DNA from 2 places in the Arthrobacter sp. MDT2-16 genome. Region 2 is predicted to be linked to the other one. Evidence: riboswitches for the same ligand, from Rfam matches in the RefSeq annotation. Region 2 holds a riboswitch; the other holds the start of a gene.
The links. A riboswitch is a leader RNA that binds a small molecule or an ion and turns the genes downstream of it on or off. The one in region 2 is predicted to bind cyclic di-GMP.
Positions count from the first base shown of each region.

Region 1: linked by a shared signal. The riboswitch ahead of ACX80N_RS03620 (glycoside hydrolase family 26 protein) and the one ahead of ACX80N_RS02550 (response regulator transcription factor) in region 2 are both predicted to bind cyclic di-GMP.

Region 1 covers NZ_JBTNDP010000001.1:729,880-737,593, forward strand. Annotated here, with positions in the region: gene ACX80N_RS03595 (class I SAM-dependent methyltransferase) at 1-630, opposite strand, end outside; gene ACX80N_RS03600 (LmeA family phospholipid-binding protein) at 747-1,433, opposite strand; gene ACX80N_RS03605 (AMP-binding protein) at 1,581-2,912, opposite strand; gene ACX80N_RS03610 (IclR family transcriptional regulator) at 2,962-3,675, opposite strand; gene ACX80N_RS03615 (FAD-binding monooxygenase) at 3,677-5,605, opposite strand; cyclic di-GMP riboswitch class I at 5,843-5,917, shown strand; gene ACX80N_RS03620 (glycoside hydrolase family 26 protein) at 5,936-7,201, shown strand; gene ACX80N_RS03625 (hypothetical protein) at 7,407-7,610, opposite strand.
Region 2 covers NZ_JBTNDP010000001.1:524,243-531,956, reverse strand. Annotated here, with positions in the region: gene ACX80N_RS02570 (methyltransferase domain-containing protein) at 1-137, opposite strand, end outside; gene ACX80N_RS02565 (MarR family winged helix-turn-helix transcriptional regulator) at 167-637, opposite strand; gene ACX80N_RS02560 (MMPL family transporter) at 738-2,888, shown strand; gene ACX80N_RS02555 (hypothetical protein) at 2,994-3,440, shown strand; gene ACX80N_RS02550 (response regulator transcription factor) at 3,456-4,271, opposite strand; cyclic di-GMP riboswitch class I at 4,394-4,468, opposite strand; gene ACX80N_RS02545 (ArgP/LysG family DNA-binding transcriptional regulator) at 4,568-5,470, opposite strand; gene ACX80N_RS02540 (LysE/ArgO family amino acid transporter) at 5,540-6,145, shown strand; gene ACX80N_RS02535 (GNAT family N-acetyltransferase) at 6,196-6,681, shown strand; gene ACX80N_RS02530 (cupin domain-containing protein) at 6,776-7,393, opposite strand; gene ACX80N_RS02525 (PadR family transcriptional regulator) at 7,513-7,714, shown strand, end outside.

The DNA.
Region 1 (7,714 bases), 210 kb from region 2:
CACCGTGCCGTCCCCTGCATACGTCGATTCCTCGTCCCAGACCTGCGGCTCGCCGTGACCGAAATAGGGGTACCGGAGCCGCAGCCCGTCCGCATGCTCATCGAGGGCGTAGAGGACCGGGTGCCCGTCGCGGATGTGGAAGGTGCCTCCTGCCCGGAGGAGGCCCGCGATCTGCCCGGCCCAGCGGCCCAGGTCCGGCAGCCAGTTGATGGTGCCGATGCTCGTGTAGACGAGATCGAAGTCGCCGCTGACGGCGGCGCGGGCATCGAGGACATCGGTCTCCACCCACGTCGCCTCCAGGCCCAGACGCTTCGCCAGTCCTGCAGCGGACGCCAGGGCCGCCGGGGAGAAATCCACGCCTGTCACCCGGGCTCCTGCCCTGACCAGCGAGAGGGTGTCGGTGCCGATGTGACATTGAAGGTGGCATACGTCCAGACCCGCCACCGTGCCGTTAGGGAGGAAGGGTGCCAAGGCTGCCAGATCGGCGCGGACGACCGAGCTCAGGTGCTCGGGGGCGTCGAAGTCGTCGATCCCGTAGGCGGCTTCATGGAGGGGCACCCGGTCCTCCCAGTTCTCACGGTTACTCCTGCGTGCAGCAGCCCACCCGATCGCATCCCGGTCATCACCCATGGAACGAGCTTACGAGCCGGACACAGGGACCCGGCCGGAACTCCCGCAGACCGCCGAGACCGAGGCCCTGACCCGCCAGGGCGCGGAGACCGGGCAGTCCGCCTCGGAGGGCGCCATCAGGAACCCAGCCGGACGTCCTCGCCCCGCAGGTTGGCGCGGAAGCCGTTCCCCTGCACGGTCACGTCCTGGAGCACGAGGCCCTCCGGCAGCCCCTCGATGTCGTGCTCGATGGTGACGAGCCCGCGGACGACGGCGGCGGTGGCACCGGAGAGGAGACCCGGTCCACCGAGATCGATGGAGGTCGGCTCCATCACGAGCCTGCCGTCCTCGACGTCGACCGTGCCCGTGGCGGTGACGCGCACACCCCGCCCCAGGACGTCGACGGTGCGCACCACGGTGGCCTGACCGTCGTCGCCGGGGCGGACCTCGCTCCCGCCACCGAGTTCCCGGGCGACGGCGTCGAACGGCACGGTGGCATCGACGTTGAGTCGGGCCGCGACCAGGCCGTCCGGCCCGCTCACGACGTCCTGGCCGACGGCCCGGACGTCGCGGAGCGTGGAACCCGCGGTCACCACCGTTCCTGCATCGAAGTCCAGGTCATCCAGCCACACCTCGTCCTCACGCAGGTCCGCCGGCGGTTCCGCAGCCGGTGCGCCGTCCGCCGTCCACGACGGCGCAGGTCCTGCCTCGACCTCACCCGCCGGCTCACTCACCACCCACCAGAGGATCACCACCGCAACCACCAGGAGGACGAGCATCGCAACAGCACCGATCAGCCAGTCCCTCGCACGCGTCCACTCCATCAGGTCAGTCTGAGGGCTCGCCGCCCCGGGGCGGTGCTGCGACACCGGTTCGACCGCCGGGCGCCGCCCGGCACGGACGGCTGACAGCGCACCGCCGGCGGCCCGCGCGGCACGCCTGGCGTCGTCGGCGAGCGGGGTGAGTACCTGTCAGCCGCGGGGCCGCAGGTCGTAGATCCGCTTGAGCTTGCCGCTGGAGCGCACGAGTGAACCCTGCTCGACGAGCGTGACGGCGCATGTGGAGCCGATGTGCGTCTTGATCTGGTGGCGGAGCTCCTCGGCGGCCGCGAGGGCGTCGACCGCGCTGACGCCCTCGCGCGGTTCCACCCGGATGGTCAGCTGGTCCATCCGCTGCCCCTCGGGACGCGTGAGTTCGAGCTGGAAATGCGGGCTCAGGGCCGGGATGCGCAGCGCCAGTTCCTCCACCTGCGTGGGGAAGAGGTTCACGCCGCGCACGATCACCATGTCGTCGCTGCGGCCGGTGATGCGCTCCATCCGGCGCATGCCGGGACGTGCGGTGCCGGGCAGCAGGCGCGTGAGGTCGTGCGTGCGGTACCTGATGATGGGCAGCGCCTCCTTCGTCAGGGACGTGAAGACGAGCTCGCCCGCGGTGCCGTCGCCCTGCACCTTCTCCGTGAACGGATCGATGATCTCGGGCCGGAAGTGGTCCTCCCAGACATGGGAGCCGTCCTTGGACTCCACGCACTCCCCCGCGACACCCGGGCCCATGACCTCGGACAGTCCGTAGATGTCGCACGCGTCGAAGCCCATGCGCCCCTCGAGTTCCTGCCGCATGCCCTCGGTCCACGGCTCGGCGCCCAGCACCCCGGCCTTCAGCGTGGTCGACGACGGGTCGATCCCCGCCGCGGTCATGGCGTCGAGGATGGTCAGCAGGTACGTGGGGGTGGCGAGGATGGCGTCGGGCTCGAAGTCGCGGATCAGCTGGACCTGCCGCTCGGTCTGGCCGCCGGAGATCGGGATGACGGTGCACCCGAGGCGCTCGGCGCCGGCATGCGCCCCCAGGCCGCCCGTGAACAGCCCGTACCCGTAGGCGTTGTGGACCTTCCAGCCGGCCTTCACGCCCGAGGCGCGCAGCGAGCGCGCCACGAGCGACGCCCACCGGTCGAGGTCGCCGGCGGTGTACCCGACGACGGTCGGCTGGCCCGTGGTGCCCGACGACGCATGGACGCGCGCCACCTGCGCCTGCGGCACCGCGAACATCCCGAACGGGTAGGTGCTGCGCAGGTCCTCCTTGGTGGTGAAGGGGAACTTCGCCAGGTCCGTCAGCTCCCGGAGATCGTCCGGGTGCACGCCGGCGTCGCCGAACTTCCGCCGGTAGAGGGGCACGTTCGCGTAGGCGTGCGTCAGCGTGGCCCGGAGACGCTCCAGCTGCACCGCCTCGAGGTGGTCGCGCGACCACGTCTCCTCCACGTCGAGCGTGGCGGGATCCGCGGCCGAAGCCCGGAGGGGAAGGGTGGTCATGGCTGCTCCTTCGCAGAGTGGGGCGGGGGTTCGTGTCGGTGTGTGGCCATCAGAGGACGGACCCGACGGCGCGGGCCGCCTCGGCCAGGCGGGCGCCGATCTCCTCGACCGGCCGGTCGCTGCGGAGATAGACGACGGCGAGCGCGGCGGGGAGCTGGCCGCGGACCAGGATGGGGGCGGCGACGGAGCTGACGCCGGGGATCACCTCGTCGCGGCTCACCGCGTATCCGGTGGCCGCGGCGATCCTCGACTCCTCCCGGTAGGGCTCCCCCGGCGCGAGGTGCTCCCATCGCGCCTCGGTCAGCGCGGACTGGATGGCGATCCCGGGCGCACCGGCGTCGAACCTGTGGCGTGAGCCGGGCCGCTGCACCAGTGCCCCCTCGCCGTGGGGCGGCTCCACGGCCACGAGCGTGACGCAGTGACGCCTGTCCCGGACGGCGATGAAGGCTGTCATCTGCAGCTCGGCCGCCACCGCCGTGAGTTCCGGCAGGGCCGCGGTCTGCAGCCTGGGCGCCACTCCCCGGGCGAGGATCGCCAGGCCGGGTCCGGCCTGGAACCTCCCGCCCGCGTCCCGCACCACGAGGGAATGCTCCTCGAGGGTGCGCAGGATGCGATAGGCGATGGACCGGTGGACACCCAGCTCGTCGGCGATCTCCGCCGTCGTCCGCCCGTCCGGCTCCTCCGCGAGGATCTCCAGGGTACGGAGTCCGCGCGACAGGGTCTGGGAGGCCGGGGCCGCCGCCGGACTGTCCGCCGTGCGCATGTCAGGCGAACGCCCGGCCCGCGTGCCCGTCCAACGCCGCACCGGCCCGCACGTCGAGGAGCGGGGCGAAGAAGGCGGCGAGGCCCGCGGTGTCGTCGACGGGCAGCACGTGCGCCACGTACTGGTCGGGGCGGACGACGACGACGGCGCCGGCGCGGTCGATGCCGCGCAGGTCGAAGATGTCCGCGGAGGGGTCCGCGGCGTACACCTTCTCGTAGTCGGTGAGTCCGAAAGGCCCGGTGGCGGGCTTGAACTCCGGAGGGACCCGCCCGATGTCCACCCGTGTGTGGTCCTGCTGGTAGACCACCTTCACGTCGAACCAGGCGTCGCGGTCCGCGCCCTCCGGTGTCGCGGCGAGCGGCGAGTCCGGGGAACTCCCCACCCATGCGGCGAGATCAGCCACCTTCGACACCCCACCCGGCTCGGCGGGGTCGGCGAAGACGTAGATGCGCCAGCGTCCGTCCGCCGTCGCGTGGTGCCCGAGGTGCATCGGGACGCCGTCGCACACCCGCACCACCGGCGCCGACTTGAAGCGCTTGCCGATCGGGAAGCCCGTGGCGAGGTCCTGGTGCGCGGGCTCCGCGACGAGGAGGGAGGGCGCGTACTGGGTGCGGAAGCCCGCCGGGAACTCGGCGGTGCTGACGTAGAAGTCCTCGAGCTCGGACGGGTCGGCGAAGTCCTCGGGCTTGCGGGCCATGAGCGCGGACCACTCCTTGTCGAACTCGATGAGGTCCTTCGCGACCACCTGACGCTCGGCGGAGTACGTGGCGAGCAGGGCCTCGGGGCTGCGCCCCTCGAGCACGTGCCCGAGTTTCCAGCCGAGGTTGAAGCCGTCCTGCATGGAGACGTTCATGCCCTGGCCGGCCTTCGCGCTGTGCGTGTGGCAGGCGTCGCCGGTGATGAAGACCCGCGGCGTGCGGGTGCCCGCCTCCTCCGGCAGGACGTCGTCGAACCTGTCGGTCAGGCGGTGGCCCACCTCGTACACGCTGTGCCAGGCGACGTTGCGCACGTCGAGGGTGTAGGGGCTGAGGATGGTGTTGGCCCTCGCGATGATCTGCTCGATCATGGTGCTGCGGATGGCACCCTTGGTCGCCGGGTCCACCTCGCCGAGGTCCACGTACATGCGGAACAGGTGCCCGCCCTCGCGCGGGATGAGGAGGATGCTGCCGCCGGAGCCCGACTGGATGGCGCACTTGCGGCGGATGTCGGGGAAGTCGGTCACGGCGACGGCGTCCATGACGCCCCACGCGTGGTTGGCCTGGTCCCCGGCGAGGCTGCAGCCGATGGCCTGGCGGACCATGCTGCGGGCGCCGTCGGCCCCCACCACGTACCTGGCCCGGACTGTGCGCTCCTCGCCCTCGCGTTCCCCCGCGGTGTGCACCAGGGTGACCGTGACCGGGTACTCCCGGGCGTCGTCGACCTCCAGCCCGGCGAACTCGAAGCCGTAGTCGGGCTCCATGCGCGTGGGCGCGTTCCGCATGAATTCGGCGAAGTAGTCGAGGACGCGCGCCTGGTTGACGATCAGGTGGGGGAACTCGCTGATGCCGGTCTCGTCGTCCTCCGGGCGGGCCGTGCGGATGATGCGGGAGGGGTCCGCCGGATCCGGCTTCCAGAAGGCCATCTCGACGATCCGGTAGGCCTCGTCGGTGATGCGCTGGGCGAAGCCGAACGCCTGGAAGGTCTCGACGCTGCGGGCCTGGATGCCGTCGGCCTGGCCGATGGCGAGCCTGCCCGGGCGCCGTTCCACGATCCGCGTGGTGATGCCGGGGAACTGCGAGAGCTGTGCGGCGGTGATCATGCCGGCGGGGCCGGTGCCGATGATCAGGACGTCGACCTCGTCGGGCAGCTCCTGGGGGCGGTCGAGACCGACCCCGGCTGCAGGCCGGACCCGGGGGTCACCCGAGACGTAACCGTGGTGGTGGAATTGCACGGGCTTCCTCACTTCGTCGTGGTCGTGCCGCTACCGCTGTGTTCGATAATCGAACACAGCGTTCTACTATCGTGACGCCGATGCTAGCCGGGGAGGACCCGGGACTCAAGGGTGCGGGTCCTGCACAGAACCTGCCGTTATCCTTCGCGCCACTGCCCGGCCCCGTCGACGGCCGTGGGGGATGATGGGAGGACCCCGACTCCACTCCTGATGATCGGGGCGTTCCGGGCGACCGCCCGGAAGCAAAGGCAAACCCGGTGCGAACCGGGGACGCAAAGCCACGGGACCCTCCGGGTCAGCCGGGCTACCGAACCCGTGAAGGCGTCAATCATGGTCTCCCCCCTGCCCGTCTCCCGATCATCGTCAGCAGTCCCAGCCACGGCGGACCGGCACTCCGTCCTGCGCGTTCTCCTGCTGATCTGCGGTGTCATCCTCTTCTCGGCAGGCGGTCCTCCCGCCGCGCAGGCTGCCGCGTCCATCAGCCTCAGCAGTACGACGGGACCGACGGGAACATCCGTGACCGTCACCGGAGCGGGATTCCCGAAGAACACCAAGGGCTCGATCACGGACGGAGCAACAGCCACGGCGATCAGCACCAACGGAAAGGGCTCCTTCCTGTCCTCGGTCGTCATCGCACCCGGGCCCTCCGTCGTCACGATCACCGCGACCGCCGGTTCTGCATCGGCGTCGTCCGTGTTCACGGTCACCGCCCCCGCACCGACGCAGGAGCCGGAGATGCGGGGGAAGGACATCAGGTTCGGTATCGGCACCAACGGTGGACCGGCAGCGGGAGCGGAGATCGATGAGGTAGCAGCCCTCGCCGGAGAGGCACCCTCCCTGGTGCTGTCGTACAAGGATTTCAACCAGGCCCCGCCCCTCGCCGAACTGGATGCCGCCCGGGCCCGGGGCGCACAGACCCTGCTGACCTGGGAGCCATGGTCCTGGGGAGGTGGCACCGACCAGCCTGCCTACTCCCTCGACCGCATCGCGGCCGGCGACTTCGACGCCTACCTCCGCCAGTGGGGGTCCGCCCTGGGGCAGTGGGGCCAGCCGGTGTACCTGCGCTTCGGACACGAGATGAACGGGGACTGGTACCCGTGGGCCGAAGGAGTCAACGGCAACGGTGCCGGCGACTACATCGCCGCGTACCGTCACGTCCACGACGTCGTCGCCTCGACCGGCGCTTCCAACATCCGCTGGGTGTGGAACCCGAACGTCCCCTACTGGGGTTCCACGCCCCTTCCGGAGCTGTACCCGGGCGGCGACTACGTCGACGTCGCGGCACTCGACGGCTACAACTGGGGTACCTCGCAGACGTGGAGTGCCTGGCAGGAACCGCAGGCCCTGTTCGGGGAAGGATTGTCGCAGGTGAGGTTCCTCGCACCCGGCAAGCCGGTCATGATCGCCGAGACCGCGTCCTCGGAGGTCGGCGGATCGAAGGCGGCATGGAATACCCGCCTCTTCGACTACCTCTCGGCGCAACCCGACGTCATGGCCGTGATCTGGTTCCACATCGACAAGGAAGCCGACTGGCGTATCAACAGCAGCGACGCCTCGGCCGACGCTTTCAGGACGGCTCTGGCCAACCGGCGCTAGTCCCTTCCGCACCGGCCCGCGCCCGCCTCCGTGTGCTGGAGGCGGGCGCGGGTCTACGCCAGAGGCCCACCGCAGGTCGGAGGCTCCCCGGCGAAGCGATACCAGTCGGGGAGCGCCGCGGTGAATTCGGACCGTATGGCCGCATCCTCCACCGCCGTCCAGTCCTCGGGGTGGAAGACCTGGTCCCACCAGACGCGTTTGATGTTCAGGGGTAGGTGCTGCCCCAGTGGTAGAGGGACATGCCCACCCAGTCGACGGCGTCGCCCCCCGGATGATAGGGCGCGTAGGGATCGTCATCGGACGTCAGGACTCCGTCACCGGTGACGTCTAGGTCGGAGAACCCCGCCGCGCCGGGCAGCGCTTCGTGCGCACCGCCGGCGAAGGGGAAGTCCGCGAAGGTGACAGCCACTGCAGGGTGCCGGCCCAGCTCCTCCGCACACTGGGCGAGAGTCTCCCGACCCCACTCCGGGTTCACACCCATCAGCGTCCCGTCAGCCGGGGCAGGCCTGCTCC
Region 2 (7,714 bases):
CCGCAGCCGACGTCGAGCACGTCGAGGCCGGCTTCGAGGAGAGGCTCGAGGTAGGCGGCCGACGACGCGACGGTGCGCGCCGCGTGCGCCGTCGTGACGCTCGGGTGGTGTCCGTGGGAGTAGACCTCGCTGTTCATGCTCCGAAGGCTAACCGGCGGCGTCGTCCTCAGCCAGCATCCACGTCGTCCAGCGCCACATCACGGGCGGCCACGGTGGCGTCGGTGACGTCCTGCAGCATGTCCCGCAGGAGCGCCAGCTGCTCCTCGGAGTACCGGTCGAAGACGGCGTCGATGTGCCGGGCGAGGGGGGCGAACAGCATCGCCCCCGTGGAGCGTGCCTTCTCCGTCATCTCGAGGTGCACCTGCCGCCGGTCGACGTCGCTGCGACGCCTCGTGACGTGGCCGGCCGAACCGAGACGGTCCACGAGCGCGGTGGTGGCCGGTGAGCTGAGGTTCAGTTCCTCCCGCAGCAGGCCCGGAGTGACGGTGAGACCCGCGCGGGCGGCGCCCATCATGATGCTCAGCGCATGGAGATCGGTGCGGTAGAGGCTGTCCCGCTCGCTGACGGTGTCGACGTAGCGGTCCGTCTCGACCGTGAACTGCCGCAGCAGTGCCATGAGTTCTTCCCTCGCGGCCATGGGTCCTCGCCTTCTTTCCCCTCCAGTTTAGGCCGGTTATGATTATCTCCACCATAGATATACTTTATTGCAGAGATACCTTCGAGAGGGCAGGAACGTCATGAGGAACAGATGGTTGAGGGTGTTGCTGCCCGCGGTCGTCGTGCTGGTCTGGCTGGTCGGTGCCGCCGTGGGCGGTCCCACCTTCGGTCGGCTCGAGGAGGTCTCGAGCAACGACCAGGCATCGTTCCTGCCCAGGAGCGCCGAGTCGACGGCGGCGGGTGAGTTGCAGCAGCGCTTCAGCGACTCCGACGCCATCCCGGCGGTGATCGTGGCCGAGTCGGACGCGGCCATCGACCCGCGGGACCTCGGTCCCTACGCCGACCTCGGTGCGACGCTCGGGCAGGTCGAGGGGCTCGAGCCACCCGCCGAGGGTGCGCCGGCCGTCGCAGGGCCCATCCCCTCCGAGGACGGCTTCGCGGTGCAGTACATCGCCTTCGTCTCCTCGGACGCCGAACTCGCCGAGGTGGTCGGCGAACTGCGCACGGTGCTGACGGACGAGCTCCCCGACGGCGTGAGCGGGTACGTCACAGGACCCGCCGGATTCACCAACGACCTCGTGGACGCGTTCGGTGGGATCGACGGCATCCTGCTCGGTGTGGCACTCGGCGCGGTGTTCCTGATCCTGCTCGCGGTCTACCGCTCCGTCGTGCTGCCGTTCCTCGTCCTCCTGACCTCGGTGTTCGCACTCTCGACGTCGATCCTGCTCGTCTTCTGGCTCGCGAAGCTCGACTGGATCCAGCTCAGCGGGCAGAGCCAGGGGATCCTCTCGATCCTCGTGATCGGTGCGGCGACCGACTACGCGCTGCTGCTCGTCGCCCGGTTCCGGGAGGCGCTCGCCGAGCACGGGACCCGATGGGAGGCCATGCGCGTGGCGTACCGAGGCGCCGTGGAGCCGATCGTCGCCTCTGGTGCCACGGTGATCCTCGGCCTGCTGTGCCTGCTCTTCTCCGACCTCAACTCGAACAAGAGCCTGGGGCCCATCGCCGCGATCGGCATCGTCTTCTCGCTCGGAGCGGCGCTCTCCCTCCTGCCCGCCTTCCTGCTGCTCTTCGGCAGGGCAGCGTTCTGGCCGCTGGTCCCGCGCTACAACCCGGAACTCGCCACCGTCGTCCCTCCTCATCACGGCAGGCACGCCGCCCCGACGGCGTCCGGCCCGGAGACCGGGCTCGAGCGGCTCAGGGGGATCTGGCGGAGCGTGGCCCTGCTGGTGGCCCGTCGCCCGCGGGTCCTCTGGGTCGTGTCCCTGCTCGTCCTCGTGGCCGGGGCGCTCGGGCTGACCCAGCTCCAGGCAAGCGGCGTCCCGCAGTCGGCCCTGATCCTCGCGCCCTCCAACGCCGTCGACGGCCAGGAGGCACTGGGCCGGCACTTCGACGCCGGATCCGGGAGCCCGGTCTACGTCGTGGCGCCGGAGGCGGACCGGCAGACGGCACTCGACATCGTCACCGCGCAGGAGGGGATCTCGGAGGCGGCCCTGACCGCCGACCCCACCGGCGCCGCCGTCGTCGAGGACGGCCGCGTGCTCATCAGCGGGACGCTGGCGTACCAGGCCGACTCCGGCCAGGCGGAGGGCGTGGTCCGCGACCTGAGGGCCGCGCTCGACGACGCCAGCCCGGATTCGCTCCTGGGGGGCGTCACGGCGGTGGCGGTGGACACGAACGACACCGCGCTCGCCGACCTGGTGAAGATCATCCCGATCGTCCTCGCCGTCATCCTCGTAGTCCTCATCATCCTGCTGCGCTCGGTCGTGGCGCCGGTGCTCCTCGTGGCCAGCGTGGCGCTCTCGAACGCGACCGCGCTCGGGGTGTCGGCGCTGGTGTTCAACAACGTCTTCGGGTTCGAGGGCGCGGATGCGTCGGTGCCGCTCTTCGCGTTCGTGTTCCTCGTGGCGCTGGGCGTGGACTACAACATCTTCCTGATGACCCGGGTGCGCGAGGAGTCCCTGCGCATCGGCACCCGGCCGGGGATCCTGCGTGGACTCGGGGTCACCGGCGGTGTCATCACCTCGGCGGGGGTGGTCCTGGCCGCGACCTTCGCCGCGCTGGGGGTCATCCCGATCCTGTTCCTCGCGCAGATCGCCTTCATCGTGGCGTTCGGCGTGCTGCTGGACACCGTGCTGGTGCGGTCGCTGCTGATCCCCGCGCTGGCCTACGACATCGGGCCGGGGATCTGGTGGCCGTCACCGCTCGGGAAAGTGGCGTCCCCGCGGTAGCCCGCTCATCCCGCCGTCGAGCACGAACCGCCGACCTTCCGCAAGCTTTGCGCAAGAACATCCGGGTACCGCGCCCGGCAGCGGACCCGTCACTAATCTTGGACTGTGCCCACCCCATCCACGCCGCCGCGTCCTGACCAGGACCACGGTACGGTGCCCCTCCACGACGCCGTCCGGGTCCCGGACGCGCCAGGAAGGGCGGCGCAGCTCCTCGACCCGGACGTCCTCCGGGACATGAGGCGCGATTTCTCGGACCCCTCGGTGGTGGAGCGCTTCGCGCGCGACTTCTGCGATTCGCTGGCGGGGAAGATCGACCGGCTCGACGGCCGGCTCCAGGACGACGACGCGATGGGGGCGGAGGACGCCGTGCTCAGCGTGACGACGTCCGCCACGATGGTGGGCGCCGTACGCCTCGCCCAGGCGGCAGGTGCCACGCAGCGATCGATCAGGGCCGGCAGCCTCGAGGACGCCCGGCGCTCGGTGGCGCGTCTCCGCGCGTGCGCAGCCGACACCGTGTCCGCGTTCCAGGACAGCCGCCCCGAACACCGCTGACCGGGGGCGGGCGGCTCAGCGCGAGGTGGTGCCCTGCGGCATGATCCGGAATCCGACCCCGCGCACGGTGATGATCAGATCCGGGTCCCCCATGGTGCGGGCCAGCTTCTGGCGGAGGTTCGCGATGTGCACCTCGATGGCGCGTTCGTCGGTGCGGCTCACGAAGTTGTATCCGCGGTAGTCCTTGCCCCGCGAGACGCGTACCAGCTCCTCCTTCGTCCGGACGGCGCCGTTGCTGCGCAGGAGTTCGTGGAGCAGGTTGAACTCGGTCTTCGTGAGCGGCAACTCGATACCGGAGCAACTCGCCGTGCGCGCCTCGCCGTCCACCACGAGCGCGCCGTTGCGCAGGAGGGTGTCGGAGGCCTGCCGACGGTCGGGGACGGACGGAGCGACCACCGTCACGGGTACCGCGGACCGGCCCGACGGATGCTGTGCCATCTGCCCGGCACGGGGCCGGCGGAGCATCGCGTCGATGCGTGCCCGGAGCTCGCGGGGACGGAACGGTTTCAGGACGTAGTCGTCCGCGCCGGCCTGCAGGGCGGTCAGGATGTCCAGTTCGTCCGCGCGGCCGCTCAGGACGATCACGTAGCAGTCCGTGGTCGAGCGGATCCTCCGCAGGACCTCGTACCCGTCGATGTCGGGCAGCCCGATGTCCAGGGTCACCACGGTCGGGTGTTCCCGACGCACGACGTCGACGCCCTCGCGACCGGTGGCCGCGCCGGTGACCTGGAAGCCTCCCTGCTCCAGGATGGCGGAGACCAGGTTGCGGATGTCGAGGTCGTCCTCGATCACGACGGCCGGCCGGACGTCCCCGGGCGCAGGGCTATTCATGGCGTGTTACCCCGTGATGGTGCTGCGTGCCCGCAGGGGCCTGCTCGAGGACGATCCGTCCGACCGGTGCGGGGGCTGTATGGAATTGAGGCGTCCTTGGCATACTGCGTGGACCTCTTCTGTTCGGCGGCCCGGCTGACCGCATGGGTCCCGTGGCTTTGCGTCCCCGGCTCGCACCGGGTTTGCCTTTGTCGACGAGCGGTTGCCCGCCCGACGATATTAGCAACCCCCGGTGACACCGCAGCGACCAACGGCCCGGCGCGGTTCGGCGTGGCGTTCCTCCGCGGCTGCGGAGGTCACCGCGGCGCCGCATCGGGCTGCCGGAGGATGACTGCATGATGGCGTACCGCGTCACTGACGGCGGACAGCGCTGTCGAGCCGTGACGCCACTGCTGCCAGTACAGCGGCACGTCCACGTGGCCGCCCGGTTCGAGGGCCTCGAAGGCCCGGCGGTCGGCCTCGCCCCTCAGCTCCAGTTCGGAGACGAGCCCCCAGCCCATGCCGAGCCGGATGGCGTCGATGAACTCCTGGGCCGCGGGGACGTAGTGGCGCGGCGGGTCGAGGGTGCGACGCGAGCGCGAGCGGAGGTACCGGTCCTGCAGGTCGTCCTTCCGGTCGAAGACGATCACGGGGGCGACGCCGAGCTGCTCCGTCGTCGCACCGTCCCGGAACCAGGTCCGGCGGAACTCCCGTGTGCACACCGGGACGTAGCGCATGATCCCGAGCGGATGGGACGAGCACCCCCGGACTGCGGCGGCGACCGACGTGATGGCGGCCGCCGCCGCACCGCTGCGGAGCAGGTCGAGCGAGTGCTCCTGGTCCTCGCGCAACACCTCGATCTGCAGCGTGCCGGCAACCGTGGCCAGGGCGGGCAGCGCCCAGGTATGGAGCGAATCGCCATTGATGACGATCGTGATGCGCCGGCGCCCGCCCTGGTCGCCCGGCTCGAGGTCCGCCGCGAGGTCCGCGGCCAGCAGGTCGAACTGCCGGGCGAAGCGGACCACGGCCTGACCGGCCTGCGTGGGGCGCAGGGGCCGTGTCCGGGTGATGACGGGACGACCGACGGCGGCCTCCAGTGCGCGGATACGCTGGCTGACCGCCGAAGGGGTGATCGCGAGGGCCGCTGCCGCTGCCTCGAAGCTTCCGGCGGCCACGATCGCGGCGAGTGCCTCCGCGTGTGCCGGGTCGACGTGCCTCATGAGCAATTCTTACCATGCTGAAGGATCATTAGCTGGCCTGAACCGGTTGCCGCCTCCTAGGTTGAGGAGGTGATCACCACCGCCGCCACCGGACTCGCTGCCGGTCTGACCCTGATCGTCGCCATCGGATCGCAGAACGCCTTCGTGCTGCGCCAGGGCCTGAGGCGTTCCCATGTGCTGCTGGTGGTGGCGGTGTGCGCCCTCTCGGACCTGGTGCTGATCCTGCTGGGGGTCGGGGGACTGGGGGCGGTCATCGAACGGGCCCCCGTGGTCCTCGAGGTGGTGCGCTGGGCAGGGGCCGCGTTCCTGGCCGGCTACGCGGTCCTGGCGGCACGGCGTGCCCTCCGGGGCGAGCACCTCGACGCCGACGGCGGACCCGCCACGATGTCGTGGCGGGCCGCGCTCGGGACGTGCCTCGCCCTGACCTGGCTCAACCCCCACGTGTACCTCGACACGGTGCTGCTGCTGGGTACGCTGGCGACCACGCACGGCGTGCCGGGCAAGTGGTGGTTCGCCGGGGGAGCCGCTCTCGGCAGCCTCGTGTGGTTCACCGCACTCGGCATCGGGGCCCGCTACCTCGCGCCGCTCTTCGCCCGTCCACGCGCCTGGCGGATCCTCGACGCGCTGATCGCCGTCGTGATGCTCCTGCTGGCCGTGATGCTCGTCCTGCGGTAGCCGACGGCGCCGCGGGTGCGCCGCCCGGCCCGGGGAGTTACCGTCACTGCATGCGGATCGTGCCGTACGGGTCGGACCATCGGGCGGAGGTGCTCGAGCTGTCGATGCGCGCCTGGGAGCCGGTGTTCCCGCTGGTCCGCGAGGCGGTGGCGCCGTTCGTGTACGGGTCCTTCTATCCGGACGGGTGGAGGGAACGCCAGTATCGTGACCTCGCGGCCGTGCTCGACGGCGAGCCCGGGAACATCGCCGTCGCCGTGGAGGGTGCGCGCGTGGTGGGCTGGGTGTGCCTGCGACTCCATCCCGAGGACAGCATGGGCGAGATCCACGTCCTGAGCGTGGACCCGGAGTTCCAGCGGCGGGGCGTGGCCCGCGACCTCATGGATCATGCCTTCGCCAGGAGCCGGGAGGCCGGCATGCGCATGGTCCTCGTGGAGACCGGCGACGATCCGGGCCATGAACCGGCCCGCCGGGCGTACGAGGCGGCAGGCTTCGAGCGGTGGCCCGTTGCCCGCTACTTCAAGGACCTCTCCGGTTAGGGGACAGGGAAGGCGTCGCTCTCCTCCGGAGCGACGGTCCCGGGCCCGCTCGATGCGTAGGACTCTTCCCGCCGGTGGCGGAGGTGCTCGGCGACTACTCCTCGGTGTTGGCGCGTTCCTCGATCCAGTCCGTCGCCGCGTCCGAGAGGAACATGCCGTCGGGGCCGCGCTCACCCATCCACCAGGAGTCGGCGGCCACGAGGCCGCCCGCGCTGCTGATGTCCGCCACCACCTCGGGGGTCAGCGCCTCACCGTTGTGGGCGGTCAGCCAGTCCCGGGTCTGCGGCATGACGCCGTTCCACCACTGTTCGAGGTCCATGCCGGACAGTATGGCACCCTCCTTCCATTCCTGGATGATGCGCGGGGACGCATGGATGCACAGCATCCGCAGCGGGCCGTCGCCGTCGTTCGTGAAGCCGTGCCATTCGCCGGCCGGTGCCACGACGGTGTCGCCCGCCACTCCCGAGAGCCCTGCCGTCCCGACCGTGAAGCGCACGTGCCCCTCGAGGACCACCCACGTCTCGACGTACGGGTGCCGGTGCAGGGCGACGGTGTCACCGGGGTCGTTGTCCACCGCGAAGTAGGAGACGGCGGAGCCGTGCGCCTCGCCCTCGAAGCGGCGTGTCCTGCTGCCGGTGAGTGCGAGTTCCGCCGCGGGGATCGCACGAGCCGCGGGTGAGGCGCCGGTGGTCCTGGTCGTGTCGGGGTGCATGGGTGCCTCCTGGGTCGCTGGGATGCAGGGTGGACGGCGCAGGGGCTTCTTTCTCATCGCGCGTGCGGGCATCATTGTGCCTCTTGCTATAGTGTGCAACGCACACTATAGTTCCAGGCATGGCCCTCGATGACGACCGAACTGCCGGACACCTGCAGGAGCTGCGGCGCGGGACGGTCGTCCTGGCCTGCCTCACCCGGCTGCGCACCCCCGACTACGGGTACGCGCTCCTCGAAGCGCTCGAAGGCCTGGACATCCAGGTCGACGCGAACACGCTCTATCCACTCCTGCGGCGCCTCGAGAAGCAGGGCCTGCTGACGA